DNA from 2 places in the Paraburkholderia sp. GAS334 genome. Region 2 is predicted to be linked to the other one. Evidence: riboswitches for the same ligand, from Rfam matches in the RefSeq annotation. Region 2 holds a riboswitch; the other holds the start of a gene.

Region 1 (3,704 bases), on a different contig from region 2:
CTTTCGACGCTGTCGGCGGAGGTCGGGAACACGGCGGCGTCCTGTTCCAGCAGCCCATGTCGCTGCGCGTACAGTACGGGCGCAGGGGTCCAGCGAATGTGATCGAGGATTGCCTTATAGGGCGCTTCGTCGCGCAGCATGGGAGAGATCCGCTCGTCGGGCGTCCGTGAGGGACGCGATGCGAGCGGCTATGCAAGCTCCATGCCGATGAGCGTCGGGGCTTGCCTGTGGGGGTGCCGGTGACAATTGCTGGCCGTTGCCTTGACGGGCGGTGCACCACGTTGCGGCAACGCGCGCCAGGGCGGTGCGAAGGTCAAGCTATCGCCACCTTACCCAATCTGCACCGAAGGCACGCTCTTCATGCAGCGCACCGCGAACATCGAGCGGCTGTGGCGGGTCCCGGCAATCCGGTACAGCTTCTCGCGTCGGACGTAGCGCCCAGCGGGTACGAAGGCATGTTCTCTCTTCTGCAGTTCCGCTTCCCACTCCCTCCCCTCAGATTTCAGGCGTGGCCCGGCCACCAGACCCAGCTTCTGTCCCGCGAACGCCGCAATTCGACAATCGACAGCGGGGCAATCTCGATCCGCCTGAACGCTGAGGCCGGTGCGCCCAGCGCGTAAATGATCGCCGCGCGGATCACCACCGCATGCGTGATCGCGACTAAAGCGTCGCCGTCGTGTGCAGGCTGAAGCGCGTCGAGCCACGCGCCGACGCGGGCGAGGACCATGCCGAAGGACTCGCCGCCAGGCGGCGCGGCGTCGGGCGAACGCGTCCATGCGGCGAGCGCATCCGGTTCTTCGGCGGCGAGATCGCTGAGCCTTCGGCCGCGCCACTCGCCACAATCGACATCGGCCAGCGCGGGCGCGGCTTCCGTCTTCAACCCAAGCGCTTCAGCCATTTCGCGGACGCAGGTCGCGTCGCTGCGAAAGACGCGCGCGGCTTGAGCGACGATCTGCGCCCGCTCGCGCCACGCCTCGATCTCGGCCAGGCCGCGCGCATCGAGCGGATCGTCGGCCGGGAAAGCGCCCACGCGCATCGCCCGCGTCGCCGCGTGGCTGACCAGCAGCAACCGTGTCTGCATCTCGTGTCCCTTTGTCGGAGGCGTAGCGTTCATCACGCTGGCGCGGCGAAGTTTAGCGCGTAGAATAGCGTCACCGAAGCGCGGAAGCCGGTGTAAGCCCGGCGCGGTCGCGCCACTGTAATCGGCTCAGCATAGAGCCGAAAGCCAGACCTGAGCTTCGAGTCATCCCTTTTCTAGTCGACTGTCGGGGCGCGTAACCCCTGGAGAGATTCATCATGACTGACACCGTTTTCACGCCGGCCGCTCAACCTGCACTGATCCCCCTGCGCGAACTGCTGCCGTGGGTCATCTTCGGTGGCCTGCTGCTTTTGCTTGCGCTGTATTTTGTCGGCGCTGAACAAGGGGCGACGTCGCTCGTCCCTGGCATGATGGTTCACGAATTCGTCCACGACGGCCGCCATCTGCTCGGCTTCCCCTGCCACTAACGGGGGCACACATGGTAGGCAAACTGTTGGTACGCGGCATGCTTGCAGGCATCGCCGCGGGACTCCTCACGTTCGCATTCGCCCGCTTCGCCGGCGAACCCGCGGTCGAGCAGGCAATTACATTCGAAGAGAAAGCCGCAGCGGCGCGTGGCGAAGCGCCGGAGCCTGAACTTGTCAGTCGCGAAACGCAGGCGGGTCTCGGCCTGTTGACTGGCGTGGTCGTGTACGGCGCGGCATTCGGCGGACTCTTCGCGTTGACCTTCGCGTATGCGTATGGCCGCGTCGGCAAGCTGGGCGCGCGGGCGCTGTCCGCGATGCTCGCAGCGGCGGCGTTTATCGCGCTCGTAATCGTGCCGAATCTCAAGTATCCGGCTAATCCGCCTTCCATCGGCGACCCCGAAACGATCGGCTCGCGCACCGGGCTCTTCTTCCTGATGATCGCGATATCGCTGGTTGCGCTGGTGTTTTCGCTGAAGGTGCGGCGACGCGCGGTTGCGCGCTTCGGTCAGTGGAACGCGGCGATCATCGGCGGTGGGGTGTACGTCGCGATCATCGCGGCCGTGCAGATCGCGATGCCGGTGATCAACGAGGTGCCGCAGACCTTCCCGGCCACGCTGCTGTGGCATTTCCGCATTGCGGCGATCGGCATGCAGCTGATCATCTGGACGACGATCGGGCTGCTGTTCGGCTGGCTCGTCGAACGCAGCGAACGCGCGCAACTTCGCGCGGGCGAAGCCAGGACATCCGCGTTGCCTTGATGTCGCTTTGATGTCGCTTTGATGTCGTTTGATACGGGCCCAGGCGGTTCAGCCGGAAGGCAACGCCTGAGCCTGCAACTGTCTGCGTTTCTCCCCCGTCTTCTTCTGGCGTATCCCGCCGCTCGCCGCTCAACCGCGCGCAAGCCGCGCCGACACTTCCAATAACGCGGCGGCTGGCGGCAGACGCAGACGTTCCGCAAGGAGCTCGAGTCCGATGATCGCGACGAGCGAGAGCAATACCAGTTTGAATGCTGCAACAGAAGACACGAGATGACCTGGATGTCGACGATAGCTACGTCATGTGGAAGGGCGGCACGGCGTGCCCGCGTATCAAGCCACAGAGCTTCGCAGCCGTCCGCGCGACAGCGTGTGTCGTGCTGCGTGGTCAGGACTGCGCAGCAGACTCCCGCGTGACGCCCGAGCGGGACGCCGCAGCTGCAGCCGCCGCAGAACGGCGGCGCGCACCGAGCTTCTTCAGCCAGATCATCAGCCCGGTTGCGCTCAATATCGCCACCGCGATGCCGGTGAAGCTCATCAGAATTCGTCCACCGATCCCGATGATCCGGCCGGAATGCAGCGGGTATTGCGCCTGCATGAAGATGTCGCCGGCCGAGCCTTTGCCGGGTATCGATCCGCCTGCCAGCTTGCCGGTATTCGCGTTGTAGTACAGCCACGCGTTGCCGAGACCGGCGTCGCCGTGATCGTGGCCCGGCGCGAAGAATCCCACACCGTATGCATTGAACGACGGCACGTAATACAGCGCGCCCGGCGGCGACTTGAGCCCGCGTTCGCGGCCCGCCTGCGCTGCCATCTGCACGATGCGCTCAGCCGTGAGCGATACGTTGCCGGGCTCGCCGCGACGTTTCAGTTCGGGATTGTTGAAAGGCGTCGGCGTGAGCGTCGACACCGTCGAAAGGATCGGGCGCACCACCGGATCGGAGAGATTCATCGAGACCGAAGTCAGCGCGACAATCGCGAGCACGCCCCAGATCCAGACGCCGCCGGAGCGGTGCAGGTCGAACGTCAATGCGTAGCCGCCCCGCCGCACGCGAAACGCAAACGACTTGCGCCACGCCTTCACGCTCGGGAACGACAACACGAGCGCAATCACGCTATCGAACAGCCACACAATGCCGACGATGCCCATCAGCCACGTGCCCGTGTCGAAGCTGCCCATGAACGGCAGATGCAGCGTGTAGTGCAGCTTGTAGATGAACGGAATCAGGTTGAGTCGCGCGACCGAAACGGCGCCCCATTCGCGGCGGCCCTGAATCTCGCCGGTGGCGGGGTTGACAGCAAGCTGGTTGAAGCCGAGCGCGTAAGGCTGGCCGGTCTTCGGATCGGTGCGCGGCAGCACCATCATCTGCAACGTCTGGCCTCGCTCGACGCCGAGCGGCAGATACGTCACGTCGAAGCGCGGATCGGCGGCCTCGATGCGCT
Region 2 (3,704 bases):
CGCAGCCACGCTGCCAATCACGACGATTGCTGGCGAGCCGAGTCCGGCTTCTGCGACTTTCGCGGCGAGTGTATCGAGCGTCGCGCGCACGTGCCGCTGCTCGGGGCGCGTGGCGGATTCGATGGCGGCGCACGGCGTTTCCGCTGGCATGCCGGCTTGCAGCAACGCGGCGACGATGTCGTTGAGTCGACGCATGCCCATATAGACAACCAGTGTCATCTGCGTCGCGACGAGCGCGCGCCAGTCCGGCTCGCCGCTGCCCGCGCCGTGTCCGGTGACGAAAACGACGCCTTGTGCATGATCGCGATGGGTAACAGGAATGCCGATCGCAGCGGGCGCGGCGATACCCGCTGTAATACCGTTGATGATTTCGACGTGAATGCCGACGGCTGCCAGCGCCTGCTGTTCTTCACCGCCGCGCCCGAACACGAACGGATCGCCGCCTTTCAGCCGGGCGACGCTGCGCCCCGCGCGCAGATGCGCGAGCATGGCCTCGACGATGCCAGACTGCGACGTAGACGGCTGCCCGCCGCGCTTGCCGACGTACACGATTTCCGCATCCTTACGCGCGAATTGCAGCACATCGGGATTCACGAGATCGTCGACAAGGACGACGTCGGCTTCGCCTAGCGCGCGCGTCGCCTTGAGCGTCATCAGCTCGACGTCGCCTGGACCGGCGCCGATCAGCCAGGCGCGGCTCATAGTGAACGGCACGGCGCGCAACACGGCGCAGGCCGCGGCGTGCAGTCGGGAAGGGAAAGCCTGGAAGTCGTCATATCGACGGCTTGACGAATAGATGAATCATGCGTTGCCACACGTCAGGCGCCTCATTCCGTCCCCCGCGGATCGGGCGTTCGGCGATCGCAACGGTCGCCCCTTGCGTCTGGCCGGTATCCGGGCTGACGACCGCATGCCGTTCGCCTTCCCACCTGCGCAGCGCAGGCAGTGGCGTTGAATGACATGTGCGGATGCATGATCCGCTGGCCGCTTACCGTTGCGGGGACAGCACAGGCTCAGCAAATCGCTTCGCTTCCTGTTTCCCGTTTAACTGCACACGCGAACGCGTGTGCGGGCACCAAACGCGCGCATACGATATCACAGGCACTCCCTGAAAGCCCGCCGGAGTGCCCTTGCCGCGGGCCCTTTCTTGACGTTGCCACTGCCGAAGCCTACACTCGCACGCACTCTGGTGCTCGCGCGCACGCTCCGTGCGCGCAGTTAAACGGGAAACAGGGAGCCCTTCCTGCACGGATCGGGCCAACCTGTGCTGCCCCCGCAACGGTAAGCGAAGGCATCGCTTAAAAGCGATGCAAAGCCGGCTTCAATACTTGCACATTACAGCGTGCCTGTATCTGTCCACTGCGCAACGTGTCAAATGCGCGGGAAGGTGAAGCGGCGATTTCGTCAGCCCGGATACCGGCCCGAGAAAAACAGGCAAACGCCGCGGGGATGCGGCGTATCGTCCACGATTTCATCGAATGTCCGGTTGCTCCGGGCAAGCCGTTTTTCGTCCCCATCTACTCAACAGTCCACCACCCTGGAGTCAGGATGCAGACGCGCAAGATTCCCGTCACGATTGTCACGGGCTTCCTCGGCAGCGGCAAAACCACCTTGCTGCGGCACATTCTTCAACATGCGGGCGGCCTTCGCGTCGCGGTGATCGTCAACGAATTCGGCGAACTCGGCATCGATGGCGAAATCCTCAAAGGCTGCGGCATCGGGTGTAACGAAGACGGCAGTGAAGCCGAAGGCCAGTTGTATGAGCTCGCCAACGGCTGTCTTTGCTGCACTGTCCAGGAAGAGTTTTTTCCAGTGATGGAAAAACTCGTCGAACGCCGCGACCAGATCGACCACGTGCTGATCGAAACGTCCGGTCTTGCGTTGCCGAAGCCGCTCGTGCAGGCATTCAACTGGCCGCAGATCAAAAACAGCTTCACGGTCGATGCGGTTGTGACCGTAGTCGACGGTCCAGCCGCGGCAAGTGGTCAGTTCGCGGAGAATCCGCTAGCGGTCGACGCACAGCGCAAAGCCGATCCGAATCTCGATCACGAGTCGCCGTTGCACGAACTGTTCGAAGACCAGTTGTCCGCAGCCGATCTGGTGATTCTGAACAAAACGGATCTGCTCGACGAGGCAGGGCAAAGGGAAGTGGAATCACTGATCCGTGAAGAAATCCCGCCGCAGGTGAAGGTTGTGCGTGCACACATGGGACAGCTCGATCTGCACGCACTGCTCGGTCTTGAGGCAGCTTCCGAAGACACCATTCATCTGCGCCACGACCATCACGGTTCCGCCGACGACGCCGATCATCATCACGACGAGTTCGATTCGGTAGTGGTCGAGGCGAACGTTTCGTCGCGTGAGGCGGCGATCGCGGCACTGCAGAGCCTCGTCGAAAGCCACACGATTTACCGGGTCAAAGGCTTCGCGGCATTGCCGGGCGCAGCAATGCGTCTTGTGATTCAAGGCGTCGGACGACGCTTCGACAGCTATTTCGACCGTCGCTGGCAGGCCGATGAAACGCGCGCGAGCCGCTTTGTACTGATCGGCGAAGACCTCGATCAGGCCGCATTGCAGCAGGCGCTCGATGTCGCTTTGAGCGACAGCCGCAACGTCGTGCAACAGGCGTAAATCGACATGCATCTGCTGCGCACCACGCCGGGTGGCTTTGTCGACGATACGGCCGGCGTCATGCGGATCGATCAGCGACCGGCGGATATCGTCGTGCTCAGTTCCGCTGATACGACGCTGTCGCTGCTCGCGAGCGTTTTCCCGCGTCTGGGCGCTGATTTCCCAAGCCTGAGGCTCGCGAATGTCACATTCCTCCGGCAACCTGCGTCGGTCGATTTCTACGTCGAGGACGTGTTGCAGCATGCGAAAGTCGTCGTCGTCGATCACCTCGGCGGCGAGGCTTACTGGCCATACGGCATCGAGCAGGTCGTTGCACTGGCGGAGCGCAAACAGCAGGTGCTCGCGATGTTCTCGGGCGATCTTCAGGAAGACCCGAATCTGCTCGCACGCAGCACCGCCGACGCTGCGCTGTGTCATCAGCTATGGCGTTATCTCCGCGAAGGCGGCCCGCAGAATGCGGAGCGGTTTCTGCGCTGCATCGCGCATCGCGCGTTGGGCTGGGGCGACGAGCCGCCGCTGCCGCAACCGTTGCCAGCCGCAGCGCTTTACCATCCGGAGCGCGACGTTCCCACGGTCGAAGACTGGCAGGCACGCTGGCGTGCCGATGCGCCGGTGGTCGCGATCCTGTTTTATCGCGCGCATTTGCAGGCGGCGAATACAGCCGTGTTCGATGCATTGATCGACGCGCTCGATGCGCAGGGCCTTAATCCGTTGCCGGTCGCGATCACGTCGCTGAAAGACGACGTGAGTCGTGACGTGGTGCAGCGGTTGTGCGCGCAACATAACGTGGCGCTGGTGCTCAATACGACGGCATTCGCCGCGTCAGCCATCGACGATCCTGAACCACTCGCGCTTGCCGGCGACGCGCCGGTGATGCAGGTGATCCTGAGCGGCGGCAATCGCGACGACTGGCTCAAGGACAACCAGGGTCTCAATTCACGCGATATCGCCATGCATATCGCGCTGCCCGAAGTGGATGGCCGCATCATTACGCGGGCGATCAGCTTCAAGGGGCTCGCGTATCGTTGTCCGCACACCGAAGTCGATGTCGTGCGTTATCAGCCTGACGTTGA

What was found. Region 2 has a riboswitch for cobalamin ahead of cobW (cobalamin biosynthesis protein CobW). Riboswitches for the same ligand answer to the same signal wherever they lie in the genome.
Region 1: it holds a riboswitch for cobalamin, as region 2 does, so the genes downstream of both, P3T21_RS12235 (CbtB domain-containing protein) here and cobW (cobalamin biosynthesis protein CobW) in region 2, are expected to answer to the same signal.

The regions. Positions count from the first base shown of each region.
Region 1 covers NZ_JBNDMO010000005.1:294,851-298,554, reverse strand. Annotated here, with positions in the region: gene P3T21_RS12250 (hypothetical protein) at 1-140, opposite strand, end outside; partial or broken gene P3T21_RS12245 (AsnC family transcriptional regulator) at 330-425, opposite strand; gene P3T21_RS12240 (histidine phosphatase family protein) at 503-1,081, opposite strand; cobalamin riboswitch at 1,113-1,255, shown strand; gene P3T21_RS12235 (CbtB domain-containing protein) at 1,297-1,506, shown strand; gene P3T21_RS12230 (CbtA family protein) at 1,518-2,264, shown strand; gene P3T21_RS12225 (hypothetical protein) at 2,394-2,531, opposite strand; gene P3T21_RS12220 (PepSY-associated TM helix domain-containing protein) at 2,650-3,704, opposite strand, start outside.
Region 2 covers NZ_JBNDMO010000009.1:205,432-209,135, forward strand. Annotated here, with positions in the region: gene cobA (uroporphyrinogen-III C-methyltransferase) at 1-702, opposite strand, end outside; cobalamin riboswitch at 869-1,095, opposite strand; cobalamin riboswitch at 1,171-1,439, shown strand; gene cobW (cobalamin biosynthesis protein CobW) at 1,549-2,631, shown strand; gene cobN (cobaltochelatase subunit CobN) at 2,638-3,704, shown strand, end outside.